One region of the Vibrio sp. EA2 genome, then DNA from elsewhere that is predicted to be linked to it. Evidence: riboswitches for the same ligand, from Rfam matches in the RefSeq annotation. Region 1 holds a riboswitch; the other holds the start of a gene.
The links. A riboswitch is a leader RNA that binds a small molecule or an ion and turns the genes downstream of it on or off. The one in region 1 is predicted to bind thiamine pyrophosphate.

Region 1 (15,280 bases):
ACAGGATCGAGCGCAGAGAAAGGTTCATCCAGCAGCCACACCGGATGAGGCTGGACAAAACAACGGGCTAACGCAACACGTTGGCGTTGACCACCAGAGAGATGCTCTGGCAATCGGTCGAGGTACTGTGCAACCCCAACCTGCTTCGCGGCTTGCTCAACCTGATGCTTTTGGTCTGCGGTAAGCTTTAAGCCCGGATGCAATCCCAGGCTGATGTTGTCACGCACAGACAGATGCGCAAACAAATTATGCTCCTGAAACAACATGGAGAATGGACGCTGATAAGGCGCTTTGTGAACAATGGATTCGCCTTCTACGCTTATATCGCCTTGGTCTGGGTTAATAAAACCAGCTACCAATGCCAGCAGGGTAGATTTACCCGCCCCACTCGGCCCCATTAACGAGACAATCTGGCCACGCTCAATGGTTAAATCAAAACGAAACAGCTCACTTTGATAGGTGTACTGCACATCATCCAACACTAACATCGTGCGCTCTCCTTCGTTTTAAATACTTTCTCAACCAGAGTAAAACAGCCCACACTGAGTAGCAGTAAAGTCACCGATACCACAGCAGCCGCTTCCATCTGATAACTGCCTAACAGTTGGAATAAATACAAGGGTAAGGTTCTGAATTCTTGTCCGCCAAATAGCGCAATCGCACTTAAGTCCCCTATCGCAAACATAAAGCTGATTGCGAAAGCGTGAGCAAAAGGTTTACGTAGTGCTCGCCATTCCACAACTTTAAATCGCTGCCAGCCTCGCATTCCTAAGCTGGCACAAACGTATTGATATTGCTGTTCAATGTGTAACATCGGCTGCGCTAACGTCTTAATCACATACGGCAGCGCCATCAAACCGTTGACCAGTATGACGACAAAAAATGCCAGACTAAAAACATCGGTAAAAGAACGGAGCAACAAAAACAAACCAGTACTGATCACCAGACCCGGCGTTACCAAAATAATGGTACCAACCAACTCAATGTGATCCGCCCGTGAGTTTTTATACTCCAGACGCCAACGCCGACTGGTGAGCAAAATGGAAACACCAGCAGCCACTGCAAGAGTGCTCGCCATTGCTGCAACTTTTAAAGAGTTAAATAGCGCAGACCAAAAACGTTCGTCATTTAATACCGAGCCAACCTGTTGATTTATGCCGCTCAGAATCACCATCGCAAGTGGTGGGATAACCAGTAAAAAGGCACCCATGATCCAAAAGCTATCCCAAGCTTTTGACCACCCATGATCCTTCGTTAAGTATTGCTGTACCGATGTGCTGCCAGAGCTTATAGAAACTGGCTTTGTCAGCTTCTGTACGCCTATCGCGATCACACCGCACAACAACATTTGCCACAGTGCTAATAGGGCTCCTGCCTGCAGATCGAAATCAAATTTAATCGCTTGGTAAATGGCCAACTCTATGGTGGTCGATTTAGGCCCGCCTCCCAGTGCCATCACCGTGGCGAAACTGGTAAAGCACAGCATAAAAACGAGGCCGCTTACATGTGGCAATTGTTGTCTTAATCGAGGCCACTCAACCCAACGAAACTTATCCCAATGGCTCATGCCGAGATGAGCACATAGCTTATGTTGCTCAGCAGGAATCGACTCCAGTGCCTGAAGTAACAATCGTGCAGCGTACGGCAGATTAAAGAACACATGCGCCAGTAAAATACCGTTCAGACCATAAATAGAGAATGGTAACTGACTATCCAGACTTTGTAGCCACTTGGCGATCAAACCGCTGTTACCATAGATGGCCAACAACCCAAAAACCCCCACCAGAACTGGCAGGACTAAGGTAGAAGCAAACAGCTTGAGTAATAACGACTTGCCGAAAAAGTCACGGCGAGAAAGAGCGTGCGCTACTGGTATCGCTAAACCCACACTGAGCAATGTGGAAAGAAAAGCCTGATAGAAGCTGAATTTGGTCACGTGCCGATAATAAGGATCATGCCAAATCAGTGACATATCCAGAGACGGAGCCTGAAAAGCTAAAGCACTCAGCGCAGAAAGAACAAAGGCCGCGATGACTATCGCGACCCCTATGCCTAATTTGGGTACAGTATTCAAAGGTAACTCTTAGAAAGTCAGGGCGCTTTGCCATTCACGAATCCAAGCCTTACGCATTTTCGCCACTTCATCGGCGCTAAAGCTCAGCGGCTTACTTGGTACGTTCAAGGTTTCAAAGCCTTTTGGAAGGGCAACGTCAGTGACTGGGTACATCCAGTTACCCGTAGGCATTGCTGACTGGAATTCATCACTCAAAATGAAATTCATGAACTCGTTAGCCAACTCGGCATTGTTCGAATCTTTCACTTTGGCAGCAACTTCCACTTGCATGTAATGCCCTTCCGCAAAGTCTGCCGTGGCAAACTTTGCATCATCTTCAGCGATCAGGTGGTAGGCTGGAGAAGTGGTGTAAGAGAGTACTAAGTCAGATTCACCCTTGAGGAACATCGAGTACGCTTCTGACCAACCTTTGGTCACTGTCACGGTTTTCTCTGCTAACTGCTGCCAGGCCTGGGTAGCATTGTCGCCATAGATTGACTTCATCCACAGCATCAAACCCTGCCCCGGCGTTGAAGTACGAGGGTCCTGATAAATCACTTTAAGCTCATCACGCTCTTCAACCAGCTCTTTCATGCTTTTCGGTGGGTTAGCCAGTTTTTCTTTATTGTAAACGAACGCAAAATAGCCGTAGTCATAAGGCACGAAGGTTTTATCGTTCCAGCCATCGGGTAAAACGGTTTTAGAGGTGTCAACATGGTGCTCGGCCAGCAAGCCTGTTTTCTGCGCTTCCGCCATCAGGTTGTTATCCAGGCCTAAAACGATATCCGCCTTGCTGTTGCTGCCTTCCAGACGAAGGCGGTTCAGAATCGAAACACCATCATCAAGCGCGACGAAATTAACGTCACAACCGCATTTCGCTTCAAAAGCTTGTTCGATTTTAGGACCCGGTCCCCAATCCGCAGCGAATGAGTCGTAGGTGTAGATGGTTAATGTGTTTTCAGCAGCAAACGCTGAAGTTGTTGTCATTGCAGCAAGCGCAATTAGGCTTAGAGTGGTTTTCACTGCTCGCTCTCCATGTCTATTTCAGAGAAATTTGTTGAGCGGCACAGGGTTGAGGTGGCTATTTGGATGGCTAATATCCAGACTCAATTCCTACGCCAGCATTATCTGGTTCAGGTATTACGGGTCCCCGTAGCCTAACTAGGTTAAGCCATTAGGTCTCAGCGCCCTTAAGTATTGATGAACACAATACAAAATGGGGTTGCTCCCCGATGAGTTGGATGGATTGTATACCCAAACCCCCTCGCGATGCTAGGTTACGTGAGGGTGTTTGGGACTTAGATGAAGATCAGACTAGTTTGTAAGATAACTATTTATGAACGCTGGTCGTATCCCCAGCGCGGAACCAATCCTTGCTCAATCCCCAGGTGATCGAGAATTCGCGCCACCATAAAGTCGATTAAGTCTTCGATACTCTTTGGCTGATGATAAAAACCCGGCGCTGCAGGCATGATAGTTACACCCATTTGCGATAGCTTGTGCATATTTTCAAGATGCAGGGTCGAAAATGGCGTTTCTCGTACCACTAGAAGCAGTTGGCCACGCTCTTTCATCACCACATCGGCGGCACGCTCAATCAGATTATCCGACATGCCGTGCGCGATCGCCGCAACACTGCCTGCCGAACACGGACAAACCACCATTTGTTTTGGAGCCGCAGAGCCTGAAGCCACTGGCGAAAACCAATCATCTTTACCACAGACAGTAATGTTGTCAGGGTTACACTTCAGATGCTCCACCAGCGCTTTTTGCGCCGCTTCAGGACCACTTGGCAGCTTCAGGTCATGCTCGGTTGCCATCACAACCCTCGCTGCGGAAGATATCAACACATAGACGTGATAATCCGCAGCGACCAAACATTCCAGAAGTCTCAAGCCATAAGGTGCACCAGACGCACCAGTAAGTGCTAGGGTAATGGCTTTTTTTTGTTGAGGTTTTTCGTGAGACATAAGGATTAAGCTTTTTGTTTTAATTGTTCGAGAAGTTTAGCGTGAATACCGCCAAAGCCACCATTGCTCATAACCAGAATTTGATCATCAGGCTTTGCACGTTCAACGATTTTAGCAACAAAACGGTCCAAATCAGCGTCAACAAAAGCCGGTTGCTGGCATTGGTCTGCAATTTCCTGTACCGACCATTCAATATTGTCTGGCTGGAACAAGAACACTTCATCGGCACTGTGCAATGAGTCCGCCAGCGTATTCTTGTGCACACCACGCTTCATGGTAGCAGAGCGAGGCTCCAGTACTGCTAAGATACGTTTGTCACCCACCTTGTTACGCAGACCGCCAACCGTTAGTTCAATAGCGGTAGGATGATGAGCAAAATCGTCGTAAACCGTCACGCCCTGCTCTTCACCTTTTAACTCCAAACGGCGCTTCGTGTTGATAAATCGGCCCAGCGCCTGACAAGCAAGCTCTGGCGTTACTCCAACGTGCCTCGCCGCGGCGATCGCCATCAACGCATTGTCCACGTTGTGATCGCCCACTAACTCCCACTTCACAACACCGACTTTCTCACCTTGCAGCGATACTTCGAACTTCGAGCCATCGACGACCAGTTTATGCGCTTGCCAGTCGCCATCTTCACCAGAAAACTGCTTTTCCGTCCAGCAACCGCGTTCAATTACATCAGTAAGTGCCTGATCTTGTTTAGGAGAAAGAATAAGCCCATTGCCCGGAACAGTACGTACCAAATGGTGGAACTGCCGCTTGATCGCTTCAAGATCGTCGAAGATATCCGCATGATCAAACTCAAGGTTATTCATGATCAAGGTACGAGGATGGTAATGGACGAACTTAGAACGCTTGTCGAAAAAAGCACTGTCGTATTCATCCGCTTCAACAACGAAAAACATGCTTTCGCCTAGTCGAGCAGAAACACCAAAATTACCTAGTACGCCCCCAACCAGGAAACCAGGTTGGTAACCACAGTCTTCCAGTATCCAAGCCAGCATGCTTGAGGTGGTCGTTTTGCCATGCGTACCAGACACTGCCAATACCCAACGATCGTGAAGTAAAAACTCATGCAACCACTGTGGCCCTGAGGTATAGCGCATATTACTGTTGAGTACATGCTCCACGCATGGGTTGCCACGACTCATTGCATTGCCTATTACGACCAAGTCAGGTTGAGGATCAAGCTGAGAAGGGTCGAAGCCTTCAATAATTTCAATACCTTGAGACTCGAGTAATGTGCTCATCGGTGGGTAAACATTCGCATCCGAGCCCGTCACTTTGTGTCCGAGCTGACGAGCTAAAATTGCCGCGCCACCCATAAACGTGCCGCAGATACCCAAGATATGGATGTGCATAAACTTAACCTTGTAATGCCTTGTTTGATGCTTTCATTATCGCGATAACCACCAGAAAAGCGAGTGACTTTCACCTTGTTCTTACGGTCACTTTCAAAAATATGACACGCCTGAACACGGACTGTACAGTCACCGAACTAAATGATGAACTCGTCAGTGACCAGACAAATAAATTGAGATCTCAGACGGTTACTTCATTACCATTAAAAAGATCTTCGACATAAAATTACGTTTAGCGCAAACGTTTAACATCCATAAAGAGATGCCGCGTTGCGCAACACCCCCAATAAATGAAAATGTAAGGATTGACCATGTCTGGATTGCGCACCCTAGGCGAATTCATTGTTGAGAAACAAACGGATTTCCCCCACGCTAGTGGTGATCTATCATCTCTTTTAGCATCCATTCGTTTGGCAGCTAAAATCGTTAACCGCGAAATCAACGCTGCAGGCCTTGGTGATATTACTGGTGCTGTCGGCACAGAGAATGTCCAAGGTGAAGCTCAGCAAAAGCTAGACGTTTATGCGAACGATAAGTTTAAAGCGGCACTTGAAGCTCGTGACCAAGTTTGTGGCGTAGCCAGCGAAGAAGAAGATGAGGCGGTTGCATTCAATAAAGAACTCAACCAAAACGCCAAGTACGTTGTATTAATGGATCCACTTGATGGCTCATCGAATATCGACGTGAACGTTTCTGTCGGTACGATTTTTTCAATCTACCGTCGCGTATCACCAATTGGTACGCCAGCAACAGAAGAAGATTTCCTTCAGCCTGGTCACAAGCAAGTTGCGGCTGGTTACGTGATTTACGGCTCTTCAACCATGTTGGTTTACACAACAGGTAACGGCGTTAATGGTTTCACGTATGATCCTTCTATCGGCAGCTTCTGTCTTTCTCATGAAAACATGATGATCCCTGAAGAAGGCAAAATCTACTCAATCAACGAAGGTAACTACATTCGCTTCCCACTCGGTGTGAAGAAGTACATCAAGTACTGTCAGGAAAATGTACCTGAAGATGGTCGTCCATACACGTCTCGCTACATTGGTTCTTTAGTAGCAGACTTCCACCGCAACTTGCTAAAAGGTGGTATCTACCTATACCCAAGCACGCAAAGCCATCCACAAGGTAAACTGCGTCTGCTTTACGAGTGCAACCCAATGGCATTCCTAATCGAGCAAGCGGGTGGTATCGCTTCTGACGGCGTGAATCGCATCATGGACATCAAGCCGACCGAATTACACCAACGTGTGCCGTTCTTTGTCGGTTCAAAAAACATGGTACGTAAGGTCGAAGAGTTCCTTGAAAATAATCGCGACGAATAGACCTTTGTCCAACGCGGCAGGTGTTTACCTGCCGTGTTTTTGTCGCTAAAGTGAGTTGCGAATAAATCGTAATAAGATGAGGCCCCCTCATCCTCAATGAAAAGGAAGTTTCAAATGAGCCTAAACAATGTGCCAGCAGGTAAATCTCTGCCTGAAGATATCTATGTCGTTATCGAAATCCCTGCCAACGCGGACCCTATCAAATACGAAGTAGATAAAGACTCTGGTGCTGTATTTGTTGACCGTTTTATGTCTGCGCCAATGTTCTACCCATGTAACTACGGTTACGTGAACAACACACTGTCTCTTGATGGTGACCCTGTCGATGTACTTGTTCCGACTCCATACCCATTAATGCCTGGTTCAGTGATTCGTTGCCGCCCTGTTGGTGTGCTTAAAATGACGGATGAGTCTGGTGAAGATGCTAAAGTTGTCGCGGTTCCTCACTCTAAAATTTCTAAAGAGTACGAGCACATCCAAGACGTTGGTGACATCCCTGAGCTACTGAAAGCACAAATCACGCATTTCTTTGAGCGTTACAAAGAGCTGGAATCCGGTAAATGGGTGAAGGTTGATGGCTGGGCAGATGTTGAAGCCGCTAAAGCTGAAATCCTGGAATCTTACGATCGCGCGCAAAAATAAATAACTGCGAGCGGATACGACAAAAAAGAGCTGCAATTACGCAGCTCTTTTTTATGTCTAAACACCATTAGCTTGAGTAGATTTATCGATCTTCATCGTATGCGACTAACGTCGAAGTCATGATAAAACGACACGCAGCCAGACTAGACTCTCTGGCACCAATCCCCGGATGATATCTCATCGGTCAAATGCTCGGTATCCTGATAGATATAAATCCAGGCCTCACCAAATGGTGTACTGATACTCTCACGTCGGTACTCGACAGGAATGTCCTCAAGCTTATCGAGTGCAACCAGCGTATCGTCATCAATCATATACACTTCCCCCTGCACTGAGCGATGGCCTTCAGACACCCCTGGGTATGGCCCTAAGTCATACAAGGTATATTGAGCATCACTTTCATGAAGGCCAAGAAATTGTGCCGTACTCAAATAGTGATGATTGTATTCCCCTTTGCGTAACGTTCCGTATACAAAGACTAAATGCTGCATAACCACTCCTTAGCTATGAGTTACGCTCTGTTAATCAAACTCAAATTGATAGAGTAGGTCAACTGCGCTGTCGACACCAGAAACCGCTTCTAAATACAGATCCTGCATTAATCGGTAACGAACGGTGAATTCACCTAACGAGTTAAAGATACCGACACCATACTTCACCTGAAGACCCGGGAAAATGTAACCACTGACGGTCACCTGCGAATCATCTCCAGACCCGGCGGTATCTAGCTGCAAATCTTGTACGCCAAAGGCTTCACCTATCTGACCAACAACACGGCCACTTTTCGCCAGACTCAAGCCAATCAAGGTAGTGGTCATCGCATTACCGCCTGATTCAGCATCGATGTCCTGACCCCGTAATAGATAGGACAGCGCGTTAGCCTGCGCCATAGACGGTTGCGAGAAGATCTCCAAACTTGGGTCAGAGGCAGGGCCAGTAACACGGACCCCGGCGATCACATCATCTTGCGTGTTATCCGGATTACGAATAGCAGAAATCGATAGATAAGGTTCATCCGCTGGGCCATTCATCATAATTTTACCTTCATCAATGACCAGGTCCTGGCCAAATGAGCGGTAAGAACCATCAACGATGTTAACTTCACCGACGATAAACGGGCCTTTGTCTTTTTGGGTTACGTTGAGGTTACCCTGCAGGCCACCTTTCAGACCAAACGCCGAAAGCTGGAAGTCGTCGCCAATCTTGATGTTAATATCGGTTTCGACATTAAAAGGGACCGCCACAGTATCATCGACTGGCTGTAAGTTTTCATCAAGAATGACCAAGTCATTTGAGACACCAACCGCACTCGGTGGTAACTCTTCAACGACGATACGACCCCAAGGCAGATTAATACTACCTTGTACCTTAGCGAAGTTCGGTGTGACTTCGAGCGTCATGTCAGGTTCAACGATGATTTTCACCATTGGCGGCATATCAACTTTTAGCTCTTTAGCAAACACCCGAGCGTTGGTGCGCCAGTCTTGCAAATCCTGCCAATCGGCATCACCGGTAACTTCCAGTTTTCCGTCTGGTGTATTGATATCGGCATTCAGGTCAGCTTGATGGCCTTTAAAGTTAATCGCAACCTGACCCGAGTCGATATCAATTGGCGTTACTTCACCGTTAAGCTTAATTTGGTCAATCAGGAACTGGCCGTTCACCCTAGGGTGCATCACGTCACCAGATAGCGTTAAATCGGTATTCATATTGGCTTTGAATAAGCTGTACTGACCAATCAATGGCGCTAAGAAGTCCAGATGAAGCGTCGAGAGTGACACATTACCAGCAATCTCTGGCGCTTCTGCAGAAACATTAAGTAATGAAACCTTACCGCTTATATCACCATTGTCCGACACGTCCACCAGCCATTGTGCGTCCAGCTTGTCTTTCGCTAGTGCCGCAGTAAAGCTGACACTATCCCAACCAACAGTAACCGGTTGCTCCAGGGCCTGTTCCACCTGGCCTTGTGGCATATCGACATTCATCGTCACTTCTGGCTTCATGTTAGGCGCCCACTTGGCAAAAGCTTGCGCGTTCACTTCACCTTGCAGTTTCGTTTCTGCCGGTAATAGCGTCTTGATTTGGCTAAAGTCAAAGTTGTTCACCGCTAACTTCGCCTCACCACTTTTGCCGACACTGATGTTTTCCGATAAACACACACTCGAATCCGCTTGCAGCCAACAATGCGCCTCAACATCCGCGATCTGCTTATCGATATTGACCTTCACTGCTGTCGATTTTTGCAGAGCCCAAGGCCCTTGAACGGTATCAAGTGACAAACGCGTCAGCGCGCCATCCCAGATCATTTCTGGCTTCTGAGTAAATGCCCCTTGAATCTCCAGGCTGGTTGACACGATATCTGAGACCACATCCAAGGTGAGTTGATGCAGTCTCTCATCTCCCGAGACTTCGAGATCGGCACTGTCGATGTCAAAACTGTCATAGGTAATATTGTTAGCCACTAAGCTCACGTTGGCTTTTGGAGCGGGCAACGGTGATACATCCCCTTTTAACGTAACCGTTTCTACTTTGGCGAGCTGCTGCCAGTTTACTTGATTAACCGCGAGGTCCAGATTGATGTCCGGCTCTGTTAAACTACCTCGCACCGCGATTTTACCGTTCATATTACCGCTAAGATCCGGCACACTTTTCGCAAAGTCAGGGAAGTTAACCTCAACATCCATCAAGATTTGTTTATCAATCTTACCCTTGGCACTCAACTGGTTAGGACCATGAGCCAACACTAACCCCTGAGTGGTGAGCTGAATATCTTCGGCTTTCCCATTTGGATCAGACGCTTCTAATGTTCCTTTTACTTTTAGTGGGTAACCGCGTAAAACACCATCAATATCAAGCGTAGGAAGGCTAACCTGCCATCCGCCCTGTTCTGTCAGCGAACCTGACGTTGATAAACTACCGCTGATGTCTCCTTCCGCTTCCTGCCATTGCAGACCAGGCTGAATATTTTGCAGGTTGAGATCGGCTTGCCAGTTAATTGGCGCCGCCCAGTTAGCCATGACCTTACCCGACAGTTCGCCGCCTAAGGTTTTTACCACCAGACTTTGCAGATCAATCTGCTCTAATGTACCTTGACCGTTTAACGCCACATCAACAGCAGGAATGTCCTTGCCGGATGCTTTGGTTTCCAGCGCCACCTCGTAGCCTTCTAATGAGCCTTTAGCGGTAAGACTCGGTACGGCAACCTGATAGTCACTTTCACCCTGCAATGGCCACTGCGCTTCGACATTCTTCATGGTCACATCAAAGGGTAACTGCGCTTTCAATGGCTGAAGTTTGGCTTCGACTTCCGCTTTAGTCAGTTCGGACAATGAGGCTTTCAGTGCTAAGTCACCTGCCGAGCCCGATGCCGACAGCGACAACTTCTGTCCTTTCGCTTCGGCATGTTTCACTAGCGCATCCAGCTGTAGATTAAGAGGATAGTCCGCAGAAAGCGTCACTTGGGTACTCAGCGTAGCCTCGACTTCTGGCATATCGAGCTCAAGCGTTTGCAGATCAACACGATCACGTCCCGCTTTCGCCACCAAGCCGAGATGATGGACGATGACCGGCGTTTCGCCCGCTAAATTAAAGTTATCAATATCGAGGCGTCGAACATCGACTGTCAACGGAATCCAGATTTCAGGTAAAACGATATCTTGTGGCTCAAGATCGGCTGTTTCCGAGTCTGTAGTTTCGGTGGCATCAGTCTGGGAATCCGCCACTTCAGTATCCGCGTTCTCTGCAGTGGCACTCCCGGGCTCAACACTCTCACCTTCAGCTCCCTCGACGGCGGCAGTCTCGGCTTCCGCAACTTCTGTATCAGTAGATGTTTGTTCAGACTCTGCGGGAGCTAAGGCAACATTGATCTCTTTTAATGCCGTCGGCGCAATAACTAAGCGGTCGCCCTGCATCGATAATGCAGTCGAGAAATCCTGCCAATCAACCTGATTACCCAAAATATTCAGATTGATATCATTAAGACTGACTTTGTTGACGAAGATTGGTACTGGCGTACTGATTGAACGCAGTGGTGGCGTCTCTTCTTCTGGCTCTTCACTCGCAGGTGGAAGTTCCGGCATCTGGAAGTTGACGCCCTGCAGTGAAAGCTCATCGACACAGACTCTCGGATCGAAAAAGCAACGGAAGTTAACCGCCAATGTTAGCTGCTCGACTTTGGCATCAACATGCAGTGATTCATCAACAAAGCTGACGTTTTCCAATGCAAATCGTGGGAATAATGCACCCTGCACTTTCTCCACCTTCAATTGTGGCAGAGCTGTTTCTGCTCCCCATATGGCGAGCTTTAATCCAGGGTGAGTAAAGAGCACGGTTGAGACTAAAATGATGATCAACAACAGAAGACCAATCAAACCCAGCGATAGCCATTTGGTCCACTTAAACATCTTTTTCATCATAGTTCAGGCCCCAATGAGAAGTGGATACGAAATTCGTTCTTCTGTGGGTCATCCAATCCCCATGCAAAATCAAAACTGACCGGTCCAACCGGTGATGCCCAGCGAATACCGACCCCGGCTCCCGATTTCCACACGGGTGTATCATTAAATGCATCACCAATATCGTAGAAGGTCGCTCCCCACCAGTTCCCGGTAATACGGTATTGATATTCCAGCGTGCTGCTCAGGATATATTTTGCCCCGGTTAGCGCCCCACTTTCATCGACAGGCGAGATGGATTCGTAACCATAACCACGAATGTTGTTGTCACCACCAGCAAAGAAGCGCAACGATGGAGGCAGCTTATCGAACTCTTCCATAAAGTTAGCTCCGCCTTCTAAACGGAAGAGCCCACGATGGTTTTCTCCAATCCCACGTATCCAGGAGGTTCGGCCCAAAAAGCGAAAGACTCGGGTAGCAGACAAAACAGCTGGATCACCATATTCAAAAGTGATGGTTTGCTTATCGCCCCACATTGGCATACTGCCCCCACGAGTTCTTGTACGTGAGAACGTGGCCCCTGGCAGCAAGAAGTGCACTCCATCTTCTTGTAAACCCTGAGAGAAGTTTTCATACAAATGACGTACGTACAAGGTCTTACGCCAGCCGCCATCGACGATCCAGTGACGCTCTACCGCTAAATTCGACTCCAAACTCTGGGTATCACGGTTATCCACATGCTTTAAGCCAAACTGCAATTGGTAGTATTCATGTAGAACATCATCAAGCGGTATTTTGTAGCCAGCAGTGATGGTTTGTTCCGGCTGAGACAAGGAAAGGGCGGTGTCAAGACTGTGGCCTCGAGAGCTGATCCAAGGCTTTTTCCATTTCAAGGTGCCGCGAACGCCAGTATCGGTGGAATAACCGAGACCCGTTTCAATCTGGTTTTTAGCCGCTGGAGCAAGGGAGACTTTGACCGGCAAATCACGACCCTCATCGAGCATGGCCAGATCCGGCTCCACAAACACGGAAGAGAACCAGTCGGTATTAGACAGATTTTGGTTATACTCACCGACACTCGAGACTAAATAAGGTTCGCCCGCCTCAAACGGACTTAAAGAAGCCACACGCTCATCCCAAATCTGGCTGCCGGTAATATTGATGGAGCCAAAGTGATAACGGATGCCACTGTCATAATGCAAACGGATGTTCGCTTCATTAAGCGCTGGCACCACCTCCAAACGGCTGAGCAGATAATCCCCTTTGAAGTAACCACGCTGCAATGCCAAGTTGCGTATTCCCGACTTAAGACTGTCGTACTCGCTTTGATTTAAAACCCGACCTACTTTTAAAGGAGAGGCAGCAAGAAGGTCCTCAAAAGCCTCATCCTCTTGCGCTTCACCAGTAATCACGATATCCATAACTTTAATTTTGACAGGCAAGCCTTTCGCAATATCGATGATCAGTTCATCATTATTTTCTGTAACAGAATATGATATTTGGGCGTGATAGTAGCCAAGCGCGTTGAGTGCTTCAGTGATGCTTTCATCTAATCGCGCTTGAAAACGCAACGAAGTCGAGTAGTCATCTTCAGGAATCGAAGACAGATAAGCGTTAACATTTTCTTCTAACGCACCATCAATACCCTGTAGCTTAAGCGATACATTGGCAAAGACGTTATGGGAAAAGGCAAACAGGCCAACAACAATGATCGGGAGAGCTTTTTTTATCATGCGTTCTTTTGCTGCGTGAGATTCGTGAGATTAAAGAAACGTGTGTCATAATAACGCCAATTAAAGGCTAAGTCTGTAATATTAATAACTTTACCGTAGCCTTTGTAGATCCATGTTCACATTAAGACGAACCAGGAAAAGTTCGCCAATTTAAGACAACTTTAAAGGACGGATAGCATGCTCAACAAACAGACACTAATCAGTATAGAAGATGCTCTACCAGGTAGAGAGCAGCCGATGCAATTTGAAGATACCCACTTTGTTAATCACTCCAGCTTAACGGCACCACTGCAGCCTAACCAACAGCAAATTCTGTTGGGAATGGGTTGCTTTTGGGGAGCGGAACGCCTGTTTTGGCAACTGGATGGCGTTGTCTCCACATCGGTAGGATACTCTGGTGGGTATACAAAAAACCCAACCTATGAAGAAGTATGTACGGGAAAAACCGGACACACTGAAGTCGTGAGAGTCGTGTTTGATCAGCAAATCATCTCTCTGGAACAACTTCTGGCGACATTTTGGGAACGACACGATCCAACGCAAGGGATGCGTCAGGGCAACGATCTTGGTACGCAATATCGTTCGGCTATCTACACTTATTCGCAACAGCAGCAAGACATCGCAGAGCGTTCAAAATTTCAGTATCAACAAGCACTGAAAGAGGAACAAAGAGCTGCCATCACCACCGAAATCCAATCGGCAGGGCCATATTACTTTGCTGAAACGTACCACCAACAATACTTGGCGAAGAATCCTGAAGGTTATTGTGGTCTTGGCGGTACAGGTGTGTGCTTTCCACCAAGTTTACAAGGCTAATCCCGGCAGTAAACAACGAAAAAGAGCGACCTTAGTCGCTCTTCTATATCGCTTTATTTGTAACCAACTCACTGTACTTGTAGCGAAGATATCGCCTGATTCACTTCTTTGAATACCGAGAGTCTTTTCTGATCTTTTACATCAGGCAGAAGGACTTTACCATTGTCGAAATCAAAGTTGCCAACGCCTGCGATGAAAAACTGGCCTTTAAACAGCGTCTTTACAAAACGAGCCACCTGGAGTGGTCGATATACTGCGAATTCACGTAGCATAATTCACCTCAATTCCTTTGAGAAAACACAGATTGTCTATCCTTAACAATCTACTAGCGCAATTTGCGACCGACTTCATTTTAGCAAATCCTATTAACAACGCAAGATTGCACAAGCCAGTTTGTTAAACAAATGTTAACGAGCCGTCTGTAAATTTGCTTATTCTACTTATATACTGGCGAAATCCAGATGGTATCAAAACGCTCACTTGTACGGAATTAACCCTATGAAAATTAAGACTACTCTTTCACTTCTGTTGGCTCTGACCTCAAATCTTTCATTCGCAAATAACTTATCTATTGGTGAAAATGTTCCAAATGTCAGAGTCGCAGCTTATGGTGAAATTGTGATGCAGGGCGAAGGTGTTGCATACCAACCATGGGCCACACAGAACATGTTAGGCAAAGTTCGTGTTATTCAGGCGATTGCCGGACGTAGCAGTGCTAAAGAAATGAACGCCCCTTTGATGTCAGCCATTACAGCTGCGAAGTTTCCTCAAGAAAGCTACCAAACCACAACGATCATCAACCAGGATGATGCGATTTGGGGGACAGGTTCCTTCGTCAAATCTTCAGCGCAAGACAGTAAGAAAGAATTTCCTTGGTCATCAATGGTATTGGATGAGAGTGGCTTAGTGGCACAAGCTTGGGGATTGAAGGAAGAAAGCTCAGCGATCATCGTTCAGGATAAACAGGGTAAAGTACTGTT
Region 2 (15,280 bases), on a different contig from region 1:
CGGATAGTTAAATAATGAAAGAGGACTCAATCGAGTCCTCTTTTTGTTTCTAGGTTGCAGACGGTGGGCTTATTTGCCGCCGATGCTCAAACGTGCAAAGCGCACATCTGGTGCAAAGAAAGTTCGGCTATCATTCTGCAGTTGCGTATCTCCGACTGCTTCCACTTCTTGTAGCATCTTATAGAAATTACCCGCCACTGTAATACCGCGAACAGGTTGAACGCGTTGACCATCTCGACATAAGAAGCCGCTTGCACCAAACGAAAAATCACCACTAACGGCATCAGCGCCAGAATGAACGCCTTGTAGCTCCACAAGCTCAAGGTACTCACCCGCTTTCACTTCCGAAACGCTACTGTCGCCCGTAGTAATAACTTTGTGGTTAGCCGCAACATCTAAGCTCGACTTTGCACCACGAGCAGCACTTGCGGTTGATACAGTACCTAAATAGCTTGCTGTGTGGCTGTTGTGCAATAAGGTATTAAGCTGACCATTTGCAATCAACACGTTGTCCTGAGTTGCAAAGCCTTCACTATCGAAACCACAAATCGCCATACCATTAGCCATGTATGCGGTGTCAGTAAAGGTAATCAATTCACTTGCAACGCTTTGACCGAGCTTGCTACCCAATGGTGTTATGCCTTTCACTGCACTTACACCAGAAAAAGCACTGCCGAACGCACCGAATAAACTGCTGAGTGCATCGATATGGAAGATCGCTGGATAGTTACCAGTCTTAACCGGGCCACCATCAAGCAAGTCGCGAGCTAGGTTGTATCCCTCTTCAATACAGTAAGCCGAGCTCAATTCATCGAAACGACGCCCGACTGACATCTTACCCGCCATTGACTGCTTACCGTCTTTCTCAAAAAGCGTGTAAGCGTAACAGTTAAAAGATCGTTCAAAGTGCTTACACAGAGTACCTTGCGTATTAGCAATGATCAGCTGAGTTTCACCATCGCTATAGCCATTGTAAGGAGAGCTTGAAGCATGAGGCAGGCTGACCACACCTTGTTCCAGTGCCAAAGAAAGCTCGATTTTGTCATCAACTGACGTGGTATCTTGTTGTGCAATTTCTGCAACATCGGTGGTGATCTGGCTATTTATGCAACTGATCGTTTGATGTTCGTCTTGTTTAGAGAAACGCGCACTCTGCAATGCGTTCGTCAGCATCAAGTCCAGGCTTGGTTGCTCTAAAGACTCAGAGTAGCTTGTTGCAACACTGGCATCTTTCACCACACGGACGCCTAACACCTGACTTGAGCTTACCTTGTACTCATCTAACTGCCCTTGGTTCGCTTTCAGAGAGAAGCTGCTGTTGCGGTTAACAATCACATCCGCTTCTGCGCCTTGGCGTTTAGCTTCTGACAGAACGTAGTCAACGGCGTTAAGAAGTTGTTGTTCTTGGCTCATTAGTTACCACCTCCTACCAGAATATTGTCTACTTTCAGCGAAGGCTGACCGACGGTTGTTGGTACCGCACCACTTACTGACCCACACATTCCCGGAGCAAGCGCCATGTCCTTGCCCACCATGCTGATTTCTTTCAGAACTTTAGGGCCTGTGCTGATAAGCGTTGCCGCTTTAAGTGGTTTGGTGATTTTACCGTTTTCAATCAGATAAGCTTCACGTACTGCGAAGTTGAACTCACCAGTGCCCGGTTGAACAGATCCACCACCCATTTTCTTAGCGTAAATACCGCGTTCAACCCCCGCCAGCATGTCGTCCAGAGAATGCTCACCTTCTTCAATAAAAGTGTTACGCATACGCGAAGTCGGAGCGAACTTGTAGTTTTGGCGACGTCCAGAACCCGTTGGCTCATAACCGGTTTTCATTCCGCCCATTTTGTCGACCATAAAGCTGGTCAATTGGCCGTCTTTGATAAGTTGAGTACGCTGAGTAGGCAACCCTTCATCATCAACATGAATTGAGCCCCACTCATTAGTCATGGTGCCATCATCAACCGCGCTCACAGCAGTATGGGCAATCATTTCGCCCATCTTGTCATGGAATACGGATGCTTTCTTCGCAACCGATGTCGTCTCTAGCAAGTGACCACATGCTTCGTGGAAAATAACCCCACCAAAACCATTGCCGATCACCACTGGCATTTCGCCTGATGGGCATGCATCCGCGCCAAGCTTAACCAAAGCCTGTTGTGCGATCGTTTGGCCTAGCTCTTTAGCGTCCAGTTGTTCACTGAATTCCCAGCCCGCCAGAGCACCAGGACCTTCCATTCCGGAAGATTGTTCATTGCCTTTTTGCGCAACGGTGTTACCTGCGACTCGAATATAGTGACGCGTATCGTCAACATGTAGACCTTCTGAGTTGAAGATCGTTACCTGCTGCTCGCGCTGTAACACGCTACCGATAAACTGACTAATGTATTCACTTTCAGCTCGAGCTGCTTGGTCAACTTGCAAAAGGAATGCGATTTTAGAATCCAGGTTTGCGTCTTGGCTCAGTGGCAAACGACAACCGTGCTGTACTGGGTAGCGATTTAAATTAAGCGAACCCGCTGATGCGATTTGTTCACGTTTATCTTTCGCGGCCAGCAACGAAGTTACGCGTTTAAGTTCCGCTTCGTCTGTGTTGTTGGTGTAACCATAAAGGACTTTATGGCCAAAAAAGAGGCGAATACCGATACCAAAATCGATACCTGAATTGACCTTATCCACCTCACCAGACGCTATCTGGACGGTGTTAGTTTGATGATGTTCAACGAATAGCTCAGCGAAATCAGCCCCTAAAAAAAGAGCATGATCGATCACTGACTTCGCTGTTACAGAATTAAGCATGAAGTCTCCTTGCTCGATGATCGTCTTAGCCTTCCTCATTAACCTGGTCTAAGAATAATCCTGGCTCAGGTTAAATAACTTACTGTTAATTCAGTAAAGTTAAATTGGCAACGTGACAAATTTTAACAGTTTATTAACCTTTTTTTGTGCTAATCCTTGCTAAGTGAGACCACGATTGTTTATTTAATATTCCAGCTTTTGCACATTAGCCAGAGAGTTACACTGGTAAATTACGTGCTATAAAACAGACTCATCTTACTCTATCACTCACGACACATAATTGAACACTCAAAAAAGTATCCCTTGAGTAAGTGTCCTGCTATCATCCTAGTGAAATAGTCGGGGGGCCACGCAATATGCGTCGGCTGAGATCGAAATTCGAGACCCGTTGAACCTGATTCAGTTAGCACTGACGTAGGGAACTATGAGCACTTTGCCTTTCGCCTAACTTCCTCTGGCGAGCAATAGCGGGTCCGATAGCCGCTCTGCACACAAGGGTCAAAGTCAGTTCCTATACGTCTTGTAATAGGAGCGACCATGACACGGCAATCACAGCCTTATTCCAACAAGACGCCATCTTCAACCACGCCAATCGTTTTAACGATCGCGGGCTCAGACAGCGGTGGCGGCGCCGGTATTCAGGCAGACATTAAAGCTATGTCCGCAACAGGCAGTTTTGCATGCTCCGTGATTACCGCCATTACCTCACAAAATACTCAAGGCGTTTCCGCCATTTTTCCTATTCCCCTTGAACACGTAGAAAGCCAACTCGATGCGGTATTTACCGACCTCAATATCGTCGCGGTTAAAGTCGGTATGCTCGCGGATTCCAACATCATCAAGGTGGTGGCGAGCAAGATTAGGCAGTACCAACCCAAACATCTTGTGATTGATCCAGTCATGGTCGCTACCAGCGGTGATTTACTCCTGGAGCACTCCGCGATTAGCACATTAAAAGAAGAACTCATCCCTCTCGCGGACATTATCACCCCTAATCTTCCTGAAGGCGCAGCGTTAACCGGAAAAGCTGCACCGCAATCCGAAGCAGAAATGAATGAGATGATTGCGGATCTCCGTGCACTCGGCGCAAAAGCGGTCTTGTTGAAAGGCGGTCACCTAGAGAAAGATGAAAACAGTAACGACTTGCTGATCACGCAAGACGCTTCTGAACTTATAAGCGCGAAGCGCTTCCCAACTAAAAATACACACGGTACGGGGTGTACTCTTTCTTCTGCGATAGCCTCTTATCTTGGGCAAGGCCATAAACTGAGCAAAGCCGTGCACCTGGCTAAGCAGTATATCTCTCAAGCTATCGCCCATGCCGATGAGCTGGAAGTCGGTAAAGGTCACGGCCCGGTTCACCACTTCTTTGCAGGCCACACGTATGTGCGCTAAAGCGATTGGTATTCAGTTTAGTGATGCCTGTTTGCAATACAACGACAGCCAGGCACCAACGCTAGCAGGGGTGAACATGACCATTCCTGCAGGTAAGTGGACGGTTCTACTGGGACGAAGCGGCTGCGGTAAAACCACCATTTTGCGCTACCTCGCCGGTTTACTTGATGAACAGGTGAAATGGCAAGGTGAACTGACGACCACTGACGGAATAGCCTTACATGAGCGTATCGCTTACATGGCTCAACAGGATTTGTTACTGCCGTGGCTCAACGTGCTGGATAACGTTTGTTTGAGTTCCCGCTTTTCTCACGCTAACTCAAATTCAACCGATGAGAAGCAGCGAGCGATTCAATTGCTCGAACAAGTTGGATTAGCTGACTACGCCTACGCTAAGCCAGCGCAACTTTCCGGAGGTATGCGCCAACGTGTTGCTCTTGCTCGTACACTGATGCAGGACAAACCTGTGGTCTTGATGGACGAGCCTTTCTCTGCACTCGATGCCGTTACTCGTCATAAGCTGCAAACCTTATCGGCCACGCTGCTCAAAGGCAAAACGGTGGTGCTGATTACTCACGATCCGCAAGAAGTCGTTCGTCTTGCCAACCAGTTGTATGTACTGCAAGGCACACCCGCGAAGGCTAAGTATCTTCAGGTGCCCCAATCACAGCCCCCTCGTATTCTAGATGGCGAATGCGCAGCTTTACAACAAGCGATCTTGGATCAGCTGGAGAAAGATTATGAGTGATATGACTCAATACAACTCCGTCTCAGAACGTATCAGCAAGAAAGAGCGAGTGACCCATCCAGCTCTGCGCTTGGTGATCAGCACTGCGGTCATTTTAGGCCTGTGGCAACTGATTGTCGTGGCGTTCAATATGCCCAGCTTCATTTTGCCTGCGCCTGTTGATGTGCTGAATAGATTGATCTCCCGCTATGACGTGTTGCTCGCACACACCTGGGTCACCGCACAGGAAATCCTGCTTGGTCTTGGACTCGGCTTGTCGATGGGTTTGCTGTTTGCGCTGCAAATGTTGCTGTTCGAACCACTAAAACGCTGGCTGCTACCGATTCTGATTGCTAGCCAAGCGATTCCGGTATTTGCCATTGCACCTGTTCTGATGCTTTGGCTTGGCTACGGCATCGCATCAAAAGTCGTGATGGCAGCGATCATCATCTTTTTCCCTGTTACGACGTGTTGTTACGACGGTTTACGCAATACCCCAACCGGATACCTGGATTTGGCGAAAACGATGGGCGCTTCTAAATGGCAACTGCTGCGTCACATTCAATTGCCCGCGGCACTGCCAACATTGGCTTCAGGCATTCGTGTCGCGGTGGTTATCGCCCCTATCGGCGCAGTTGTCGGTGAATGGGTCGGTTCAAGTGAAGGCTTGGGATATCTGATGCTGCAAGCCAACGCACGCATGATCATCGACGAGATGTTTGCAGCACTGTTTATCCTCGCCGTGCTGTCCATCGCACTGTACTTCATTACTGACAAGTTACTAAAAATAGCCATCCCCTGGGAAAGCAAATAGACAAAACAAATAGATCACCAAAAGGAAGATTCCCCATGACTAAAAACAAACTAATGAGCACAGCGGCAATGCTAACTGCGATGCTCTCAACGAATGCACTAGCAGCTGAAAAAGAAATGACGTTGATGTTGGATTGGTTCGTGAACCCGAACCACGGCCCTATCGTTATTGCGCAAGAGCGTGGTTACTTTAAAGAGCAAGGCTTGCAAGTAAACATTCAAGAACCTGCCGACCCAAGCACACCACCTAAACTGGTCGCCGCTGGCAAAGTGGATATGGCAATTTCATACCAGCCTAGCCTGACGATTGATGTTGCAGCAGGTCTGCCACTTATCCGCTCAGCAACGCTTATCGCGACCCCACTGAATACCATGATGGTGCTGGACAACGGTAAAAACGACAGCCTTGCCGATCTAAAAGGTAAGAAGATCGGTATTGCTATCGCTGGTAATGAAGAAGCGACTATTGGCACAATGTTGGCGCAAGAAAATGTGAAGTTTTCTGACGTACAAATCATCAACGTTGGCTGGGCGCTTTCTTCATCTTTGGCATCAGGCAAAGTGGATGCGATTTGGGGTGGACTACGTAACTTCGAAACTAACCAGCTTGCGTTAGAAGGCTACCAAGCCAAAGCCTTCTTCCCGGAAGAACACGGCGTACCAGCATATGACGAACTTGTGTTTGTCGCGAATGCAAATACCTACGACAAAGAGGCCATCAAGGCCTTCAACAAAGCGCTTGAGCAAGCCACTACTTACATCGTGAACCATCCAAAAGCATCTTGGAAAGAGTTTGTTGCTTACTCACCAGACACGCTGAACAACGAACTGAACCAACGCGCCTGGAATGACACTTTGACTCGTTTCGCGCTTCGCCCATCCGCAGTTGATCTAAAACGCTACGACGATTACGCCGAGTTCATGTACTCACAAAAAATCATCGAAACGCTACCAAAAGCGAAAGATTACGTGCCTAGCTTTGACTAATTCTGAGGTTATCCCATTATGAAATACCAAGATTTGATCGACGCTTGCCGTCAAGACTGGCAGGAATACACCGAGCACCTATTCGTTCAGCAATTAGCGCAAGGTACGCTTGCTCAACCTTGTTTTCTGCATTATTTGAAACAGGACTTTTTATTTCTCAAGCAATACGCGCGCGCTTACGCATTAGCGATTTATAAAGCACGTACTTTGTATGACATGCGCCGCGCACTACCGAGTGTTCATGCGTTGTTGGATTCAGAAATCGCTCATCATGTGACTTACTGTGGTCAATGGGGTTTAACTGAATCCGATCTGGAAAACGAACCGGAAGATTCCGGCACCGTTGCCTACACACGCTATGTGTTAGATGCGGGTATGACGGGTGATTTGGTTGACCTGTATGCGGCATTAGCGCCTTGCTCTATCGGCTACGCGGTTATTGGCAAAATGTTGATGGAAGATGAAAACACCATCATTGAAGGTAACCCGTACGCTAGCTGGATCACCCTCTATGGCGGTGAAGAGTTCCAGTCAGGTGTTGCGGAGGGCGCAGCGCACTTTAACGAGCTATTGGCTGAAATCGATATCAACAGCCAGCGCGGCCAGAACCTGATTCAGGTATTCAAAACGGCAACGCGTATGGAAGTCGCTTTCTGGCAACAAGGCTTAAATGCTCAGCAAGATTAATTGGAGGCGCCCATGTTAATTGAAAATATCACTCAAGCATTAGCTGCGGTACGTCAACAAAAGCCGTTGGTTGTGAACATCACTAACTACGTTGTAATGAACAACACGGCAAACGCTCTGCTGGCAATTGGCGCCTCTCCAATCATGGCGCACTCCAAACAAGAGATGGCAGAAATGATGTCATTTGCTGGCGCGCTGGTGATCAACATTGGCACGCTCGACAGCGAGTGGACACCTCGTATGATCTTTGCGGTAGAGCAAGCCAATGCCAATGGTAAAGTTGTCGTCCTCGATCCTGTAGGCTGCGGCGCAAGCACACTGCGAACAGAAACATCTCGTCAGATAGCGCGTCTTGCAGACAAACTTATCATTCGTGGTAACGCGTCAGAAATCATTGCCCTAGCTGGCGAGCAGGCTCAGAGCAAAGGTGTCGATTCTCTGGATAGCAGCGACGCTGCTTTAGGCGCGGCACAGTTCCTCGTTGCAGAGTATGGCGCAAACGTGGTGATTTCTGGCGAGACGGATTACATCGTGACGAAATCGCAGACCGTAACACTCGGCAATGGCCATGAGATGATGCCATACGTAACGGGAATGGGTTGTACGCTTTCCGCACTCACTGGTGCGTTTGCCGCTGTAGGCGATGAAACCGGTTTGGCCGCCGCTGCCGTACTTGGTGTGGCGGGTGAAATCGCCGCCGAACAAGCGCGCGGTCCGGGCAGCTTACAATTAACCTTGCTTGACGAGTTGTATCAGCTTGATGAACAAACACTGGCAAAACGACTCAAGCTTACCGTCATTAAAGACTAATAACAGAGCAACTTAACATCGATGCCTCCGGCTCGTAACGAAGAGTTGGAGGCACAAAGGAAACAAAATGAACGCCTATCGTTTGTATTTGGTCACCGATGACCAACAAGATCTTGCCACGCTCAAGCATGTGGTCAGTAAAGCAGTGGAAGGTGGCGTGACCATGGTGCAAGTTCGTGAGAAACATGGTGACGTACGTGCTTTCATCGAACGGGCTCAAGCGGTAAAAGATATTCTCAAAAATACTAACGTACCTTTGATAATCAATGACCGAGTTGATGTTGCACTTGCAGTCGATGCTGACGGCGTGCACCTCGGTCAATCGGACATGCCTGCTCATACCGCACGCGAACTGATTGGTCCAGATAAGATTCTTGGTTTATCCATCGAAGATGAGCAGCAGCTCGCAGAAGTCGACACGCTACCGATAGATTACATAGGCTTAAGTGCTATCTATGCGACACCGACCAAAACCAATACCCAGAAACACTGGGGCATAGATGGTTTGAAAATGGCACTCAATACCACAACTCTGCCGATCGTCGCGATTGGTGGCATTAACGAATCCACTATCCCAGCACTAAGCGCAACTGGTGTACACGGTTTGGCTCTGGTATCGGCTATCTGTCATGCCGACGACCCTAAACTGGCTTGCGAGTACTTACTTAGCCTTATGGATTAATTTACCGTCAATCGATACTCTAAGAGCCTGGCAGTTAGCGTCGCGCTCATACAAACGAACTTTAGAGAAAAAGAAGCCAGCAAAATTTGCTGGCTTCTTACTTTCAAGCGCTGCTTTTTCTAGCCATTTTTAGGTGGTTCAAACGCGGTCAGTTCTAACTCGGGGCCGACGTATTTTTCGATACGGACCAGTGCCGAGTTTGCCGCGCAACCATTGCCGAGTCTGGAGGTCGGAATATCCAACGTAAGCACATTACAGCCGCCGTTTTTACACATTCCAGTATTCGGATCTAAATCAGGCCAGCCTCCTTCGTGAATACATACCGAACCTTGCTTAATACGATCCGTCACTTCTGCGCCGACTAATACCTGGCCTCGGCCATTAAAGGCTCTAACCAGATCGCCGGTTTTTATCCCGCGCAGCTTGGCATCATCTGGGTGAATCCAAATTGGTTCACGATTTGCGATGGCGTATTCTTCGCGGATTTGCGCATAGTTAAACTGGCTATGAAGACGGTGTGCAGCGTGCGCTGTCATTAACTGCAACTCGTCTTCGTGCGCATTACCGGTATATTCTGTTGGTTCGAACCAAGCAGGATGCGGCAAACAATCGTCTAGCTGATAACCTTCGATGGTTTTCGAGTAGATTTCAATTTTGCCACTCGGCGTACCTAATGGATTCAACACAGGATCTTCACGAAAATCCGCATAACGGACAAACTGAGCGTTTTTCTCGTTCCACTTCATCTCGATCAGTTGGTTATCTTCCCAGAATTTACTGAAGTTCGGCATCGCCACACGAGAACCACGACCACCTTGTTGCGCTACTTTGTAGAATCCGTACAGCCACTCCATCTCCGTTTTGCCTTCGGTGTAAACATCTCGGCCTCCCGGAGCGAGCATTTCAGCCAAATCCGCAAATACGTCGAAGTCGTTGCGTGCTTCACCTTGTGGCTCCACCACCTGTTTCATCGGAACCAAGTGCTGGTTACTGTAGTCACCCGTCATCGTCATATCATTACGTTCGAACGACGTAGTAATTGGCAGCACGATATCCGCGTGTTTCGCAGCAGCCGTCCAGTAAGGTTCAGAAATCACGATCAGCTCCGGTTTTTGCCACGCTCTGATCAGGCGGTTGGTATCTTGGTGGTGAGTAAAGTTTGCACCACCAGCCCACCAAATCATTTTGATATCAGGAAACGTCAGTTCATGACCATTATGCTGATATGATTTTCCTGGGTTTTCTAGCGCTTCAACAATTCGTGCCACCGGGAAACTTTGCACTGCTCCTGATACCGCCCAATCATTACCAGCGGAGGAACCACCGCCCAGTGACGCAGAAATAGCCGGAAGTACACCGGCATCACGGGCAGGGTTACCACCATTTGAATAGTGGTACGAGAGCCCGAAACCACCACCTGGAAGACCGATCTGTCCCAACATGGATGCTAATGTTGCCAGCATCCAGTGGCGTTGCTCACCATATTGTTGACGCTGCATGCCCCAACCGGACATTAGCATAGTGCGGTTTTTACTGAAAATATCAGCCAGCAACTCTAACTGTTTCACAGGGACGCCACAGATGTTTGACGCCCACTCGGCAGACTTCTCAACTCCGTCTTCTTCGCCGAATAAGTAAGCTTCAAACAAATCATAGCCCGTGGTGTATTTCTCCAAAAATGCTTTATCGTGTTTACCCTGTTTGACCAATGTATGTGCGATACCCAACATCATCGCCACGTCAGTCATTGGATGCGGTGCTATCCATTCCGCATTATCACCAAAGAACTCAATGGTTTCAGAACGAATTGGGTCAATCGCAATCACCGTTTTGCCCGATTTTTTCAATTGATGGAAGAACTCAAGGCCAGCACAGTCAGTCGAAGTCCAGGCAATTTTTAACGTATTGATTGGGTTCAATCCCCACAGCACCACCACATCACTATGTTCAAGAATGACAGGGTAAGTAGTCTGTTGCTCATACACTTCAATAGAGCCCATAACGTGCGGCATGATGATCTGTGCAGCACCCGTTGAGTAATCTCCCAGGTGACCAGAGTAACCACCCGCCATACTCATGTAGCGCTGCAGCAAAGTTTGCGCTTTGTGTAACACGCCACTCGAACGCCAACCATAAGAGCCAGCAAAAACCGAAGCAGGTCCATAGGTTTTGCGAATACGAGCGTGTTGCTCGTGGATCAGCTTGTAAGCCTCATCCCAGGACACGCGTTCAAATTCATCGCTGCCTCGAATTCCTTGCGGGGAAGATGGGTTTGCCAGGTACCCTTTGCGCACCATTGGATATTTTACCCGGGCCTTGGTATGAACTTGGTCTGGCCCGGTGCTTTGCAAGCTATTTGGTACCGTTTGAGGCAGTGCATTCGTCGTTGAAATCAACTTACCATCTTGTACTTCACACAGCATTGGTCCCATACGGCCAGCCGTTAGGATGCCTTTGCCTCGCGCATCCGAGGAAGCGACTGACAACGGTGAAAATGAAGTGAATGCCATCGCACCGGCCGCCATACCAGTGCCCATTAGAAATCCGCGGCGGGTCATGTTAGTCATAATCTTATCCTTATATTTATGTTTAGTGACCAACCACATCTTTTGCGTGGTGCTGGAAGAACTTGGTTAGAATTTCTAGGTTCTCGGCAGTAATATCCGTGCGATCCCCCATACTCTTCGCGACGGGTCCCCAAGCATTCACTGTGAAGTGATTTGAAGGAATCTTCGCATGACAAGTGGCGCAATAAACATTGTCCAACTCTTCTGCGTATGACCATACCGGATCAAGTGTATCCACGACCGGAGAATCGATCGTGCCGGTTAAAGAAACGGAGCGCCACTCGTTGCCGTATACATCAGCAACAAACTCGCCCCCCTCAAGTGCTTGCTCACCTTGCTCTGTCAGTGTGGCTACAATCGCACGTTGACCTTCACCCATGTAAAGCACCTGCTCAGCACCTTTCATTTGGTAAGCATCGAGTTTAACGGTGCGAGCATCACCTTCTGTGCTCACAACTTCCAATTTCGTTGTTGGGTTAATGGTACCCAACTCACCAATATCGATGGCTGTGACCGGGTAAACCACTTCCGCTCCCGGAGACGTTTGAGTGGTAAAGCTCATCAGTGTTTCAAACGCTTTGCTATCGAGTTCAGTCTCTGGCGCGAAGTGAGCCACACCTTTGTGACAATCAATACAAGTTTGATTGTTTGCTATTCCGTACTCGTGCATTTTCACGGCGTCACGTGATTGCTCAAACGATTCCATCGCATCATAGTCGTGACACGAACGGCAGGTTGCAGAATCATTTTCGCGGAACTGCTCCCAGACCATTTCAGCCATTTCTTTACGGTGTGCTTCGTATTTTTCAGGCGTCTCGATCTTACCGGTTATAAACTCGTGATAGATATCCTTCGACGCACGAATTTTTGTGATCACATAATCCATAGGTTCATGAGGGATGTGACAGTCAGCACATTCTGCACGAATGCCCTTTGCATTACTGAAGTGGACAGAGCCTTGATACTCTTTAAGAGGCTTTTCCATGGTATGACATGAGACACAAAACTCCGTAGATGAGGTATAGTGCATCACCGCAGCCGTTCCGCCTAAGGTTAGCCAACCAACCCCTATACCCACCACTAACAGTAAAATAATAGTTCGTTTTTTCATTGTAATAACTCGCAACACTTGCTCACAAATTGTAATTATAGGTTGCAAATTAATACTTTGTGGGTAGGCAACACATGATCCACGTCATACGCAACTGAATTTTTCTTCTTAAGAATTAAATATCGAGAACTTGATTATACTAACTAATATTCAGCGCTAATCATTTAATAAATTAATTATTATTAAAATAAGTAACCAACACAATGCAACCATTTGAACAAATCATTAATAAAGTGAGAAACTGAGAGCCGAAGCCGATACAAATGTGAGAGCTTCGTTTCGCAGACAAGATTTACGCACAGGACGTGGAAGAGAGTTAATAGAGTGCCGACGAGGAATATTGGAGATTAAAGTATGATTTATCTATTCGATTGGGGAGATACCTTAATGGTCGATTTTCCTCATGCACAAGGAAAAATGTGTGACTGGGACACTGTGGAGGTAATCCCACAGGCCAAAGAAACGTTGGCAACGCTTGGCAAAAATCATCAGATTTACATCGCGACCAGTGCGTCGGATTCAACAATGGAAGATGTACAACGAGCTTTCCAGCGAGTTAACTTAGACCGATACATCAACGGTTACTTCTGCTTTGCCAATGTTGGTATTGAAAAAAACTGCGCCGAATTTTACCGAGCTGTGGCGAAAAAGCTGGGCGTTAATGAAAGGAAATTAACTATGGTTGGGGATATACCACACAAAGACATCTACCCAGCGATGGAAGCAGGATTAAATACCATTTGGTTTAACGCTGCGGGTGACTCCGCGCCGGATCAACCTATCGCACAGCAAATTCGATGTTTGTCACAGCTTGTTGCAAGCTAGATTCCACCGTTCTCCATAATAAAGAAAAAACTCCACACGAAGTGGAGTTTTATAGTTATGTCTTTGAACAGATCTAGGTTATTTCATCATCCATAGCCGCGCGACGTTCTCGGCTAAATTAGCCACGTTGTTTTCCGCTTCTTTCATTGCGTCAGCTAAGCTCATCGCTCTTGGAACACAAGGAAAGACTGCATCAATACCGCATTGATAAACGGCTTGATAGTTGTCCCCTACACAGCCAGCCAACGCTATTACTGGTAGGTTAAATTGCTTCGCCACTTTCGAGACCCCCATCGGAGTTTTCCCGTGAGCCGTTTGATGATCAATTCTTCCTTCACCAGTAAAGACAATATCAGCATCGGCAACATGATCAGCCAATTTGACCGTATCTAATACAATCTCAATCCCCGGTTGCAAGCGAGCAGATGTGTATCCTAGCAGTGCGGCTCCCATGCCACCTGCAGCGCCGGCCCCCTTTCGAGTTAGTACATGCTTACCTGTAACTTGTTCTGTCAGCTCGCCAAATTTACGCAATGCATTATCAAGTACAGAGACATCAGAAGCTGTCGCCCCTTTTTGTGGACCAAATATTGCCGACGCGCCTTTTTCGCCACAAAGAGGATTATCCACATCACAGGCAACGAGTATCTCACATTGTGCTAAACGCGCGTCGAGATCGGAAACATCAATGGAAGCGAGATTGATTAAACCACCGCCGTTTGTGGTAATTGCATTCCCGGATTCATCAAGAAATTTAACTCCTAACGCCGCCAACATACCGACACCACCGTCATTGGTTGCACTCCCGCCCAAGCCAATGATTAAACGTTGCATCCCGCGTTCTAATGCATGTTTAATCAACTGACCCGTACCAAAACTGCTAGTCAGTTTAGGATCTCGTGCGTCACTTGGGACAAGATGTAAACCACTGGCTTCTGCCATCTCAATCACGGCTGTTTCGCCATCACCAAGAATACCGTAAAACGCCCGAACCTCTTTTCCAAAGGGACCTATAACGGTAGTGAATACTTGCTTACCTTGAGTTGCATCGATCAGAGATTGAACGGTTCCTTCCCCGCCATCAGCGACCGGAACCGTAACAAACTCAGCATCATGCCAAACACGAGCAAGACCCGCCTTAATCGCGTCGCTGACTTGCTTGGCGGTTAGGCTTTCTTTAAATGAATCAGGTGCAATTACTACTTTCATATCTATTTCCTGAGACTTATAACAGAACGAGACTCAAAATGTATACCAATGCCATCGCGGTAACCCCTTGGATTAACGTTGCCATGGTTTGTGCACGATAAGCCAAACCTACTGACATTCTACTAAATTGGGAAACAACCCAGAAGAAGCTATCATTCGCATGTGAAACCGTCATCGCACCAGCACCGATCGCCATCACCGTGAGCACACGTCCCATTTCTGAATCCAATCCTAACTGGGTTAGCAATGGGGCAACAAGCGCAGAGGTCGTAACAAGCGCAACCGTTGACGAACCTTGAGCTGACTTGAGTGCCGCAGCCACGATAAATGGCATAAAGATACCAACCCCCAATGCTGATAGCGTAGTTCCAAGATAATCACCAAGCGGCGTTGCTTTAAGTACTGCACCAAAAGCACCACCAGCACCCGTGATCAATAGAATTGGTGCCGCAGCTGTAATGCCTTGGCTAATGCGCTCACCAAATTCTTCAATCTTGTTATCTGATTTTAACAGGCGAACAGAAAGGAATAGGCCGATCACCAAAGCAGTCAAAGGTTGACCTAGGAAGGTCAGCACATCAAACAACACGCCCTCACCTAACGGCAGGCTTGGAAACTTAGCAATAGAGCCAAAACAGATCAGTAAGATTGGAACGAAGATAGGCGCAA

Region 2: another riboswitch for thiamine pyrophosphate. It lies ahead of thiD (bifunctional hydroxymethylpyrimidine kinase/phosphomethylpyrimidine kinase); the one in region 1 lies ahead of thiB (thiamine ABC transporter substrate binding subunit).

What each region holds. Positions count from the first base shown of each region.
Region 1 is NZ_JAWLID010000011.1:98,489-113,768, reverse strand. Features, by position in the region: gene thiQ (thiamine ABC transporter ATP-binding protein) at 1-488, opposite strand, end outside; gene thiP (thiamine/thiamine pyrophosphate ABC transporter permease ThiP) at 482-2,074, opposite strand; gene thiB (thiamine ABC transporter substrate binding subunit) at 2,084-3,076, opposite strand; TPP riboswitch at 3,147-3,295, opposite strand; gene RXX31_RS19115 (flavin prenyltransferase UbiX) at 3,388-4,023, opposite strand; gene mpl (UDP-N-acetylmuramate:L-alanyl-gamma-D-glutamyl-meso-diaminopimelate ligase) at 4,029-5,387, opposite strand; gene fbp (class 1 fructose-bisphosphatase) at 5,699-6,712, shown strand; gene ppa (inorganic diphosphatase) at 6,827-7,354, shown strand; gene RXX31_RS19095 (gamma-glutamylcyclotransferase) at 7,498-7,845, opposite strand; gene RXX31_RS19090 (translocation/assembly module TamB domain-containing protein) at 7,876-11,772, opposite strand; gene RXX31_RS19085 (autotransporter assembly complex family protein) at 11,769-13,484, opposite strand; gene msrA (peptide-methionine (S)-S-oxide reductase MsrA) at 13,662-14,300, shown strand; gene RXX31_RS19075 (DUF1107 domain-containing protein) at 14,369-14,572, opposite strand; gene RXX31_RS19070 (YtfJ family protein) at 14,799-15,280, shown strand, end outside.
Region 2 is NZ_JAWLID010000004.1:2,117-17,396, forward strand. Features, by position in the region: gene RXX31_RS10955 (TldD/PmbA family protein) at 70-1,413, opposite strand; gene RXX31_RS10960 (TldD/PmbA family protein) at 1,413-2,798, opposite strand; TPP riboswitch at 3,129-3,236, shown strand; gene thiD (bifunctional hydroxymethylpyrimidine kinase/phosphomethylpyrimidine kinase) at 3,336-4,193, shown strand; gene RXX31_RS10970 (ABC transporter ATP-binding protein) at 4,183-4,941, shown strand; partial or broken gene RXX31_RS10975 (ABC transporter permease) at 5,000-5,734, shown strand; gene RXX31_RS10980 (ABC transporter substrate-binding protein) at 5,770-6,720, shown strand; gene tenA (thiaminase II) at 6,739-7,407, shown strand; gene thiM (hydroxyethylthiazole kinase) at 7,420-8,217, shown strand; gene thiE (thiamine phosphate synthase) at 8,285-8,899, shown strand; gene RXX31_RS11000 (molybdopterin guanine dinucleotide-containing S/N-oxide reductase) at 9,019-11,466, opposite strand; gene RXX31_RS11005 (NapC/NirT family cytochrome c) at 11,489-12,583, opposite strand; gene RXX31_RS11010 (HAD family hydrolase) at 12,932-13,402, shown strand; gene RXX31_RS11015 (glycerate kinase) at 13,481-14,611, opposite strand; gene RXX31_RS11020 (GntP family permease) at 14,628-15,280, opposite strand, start outside.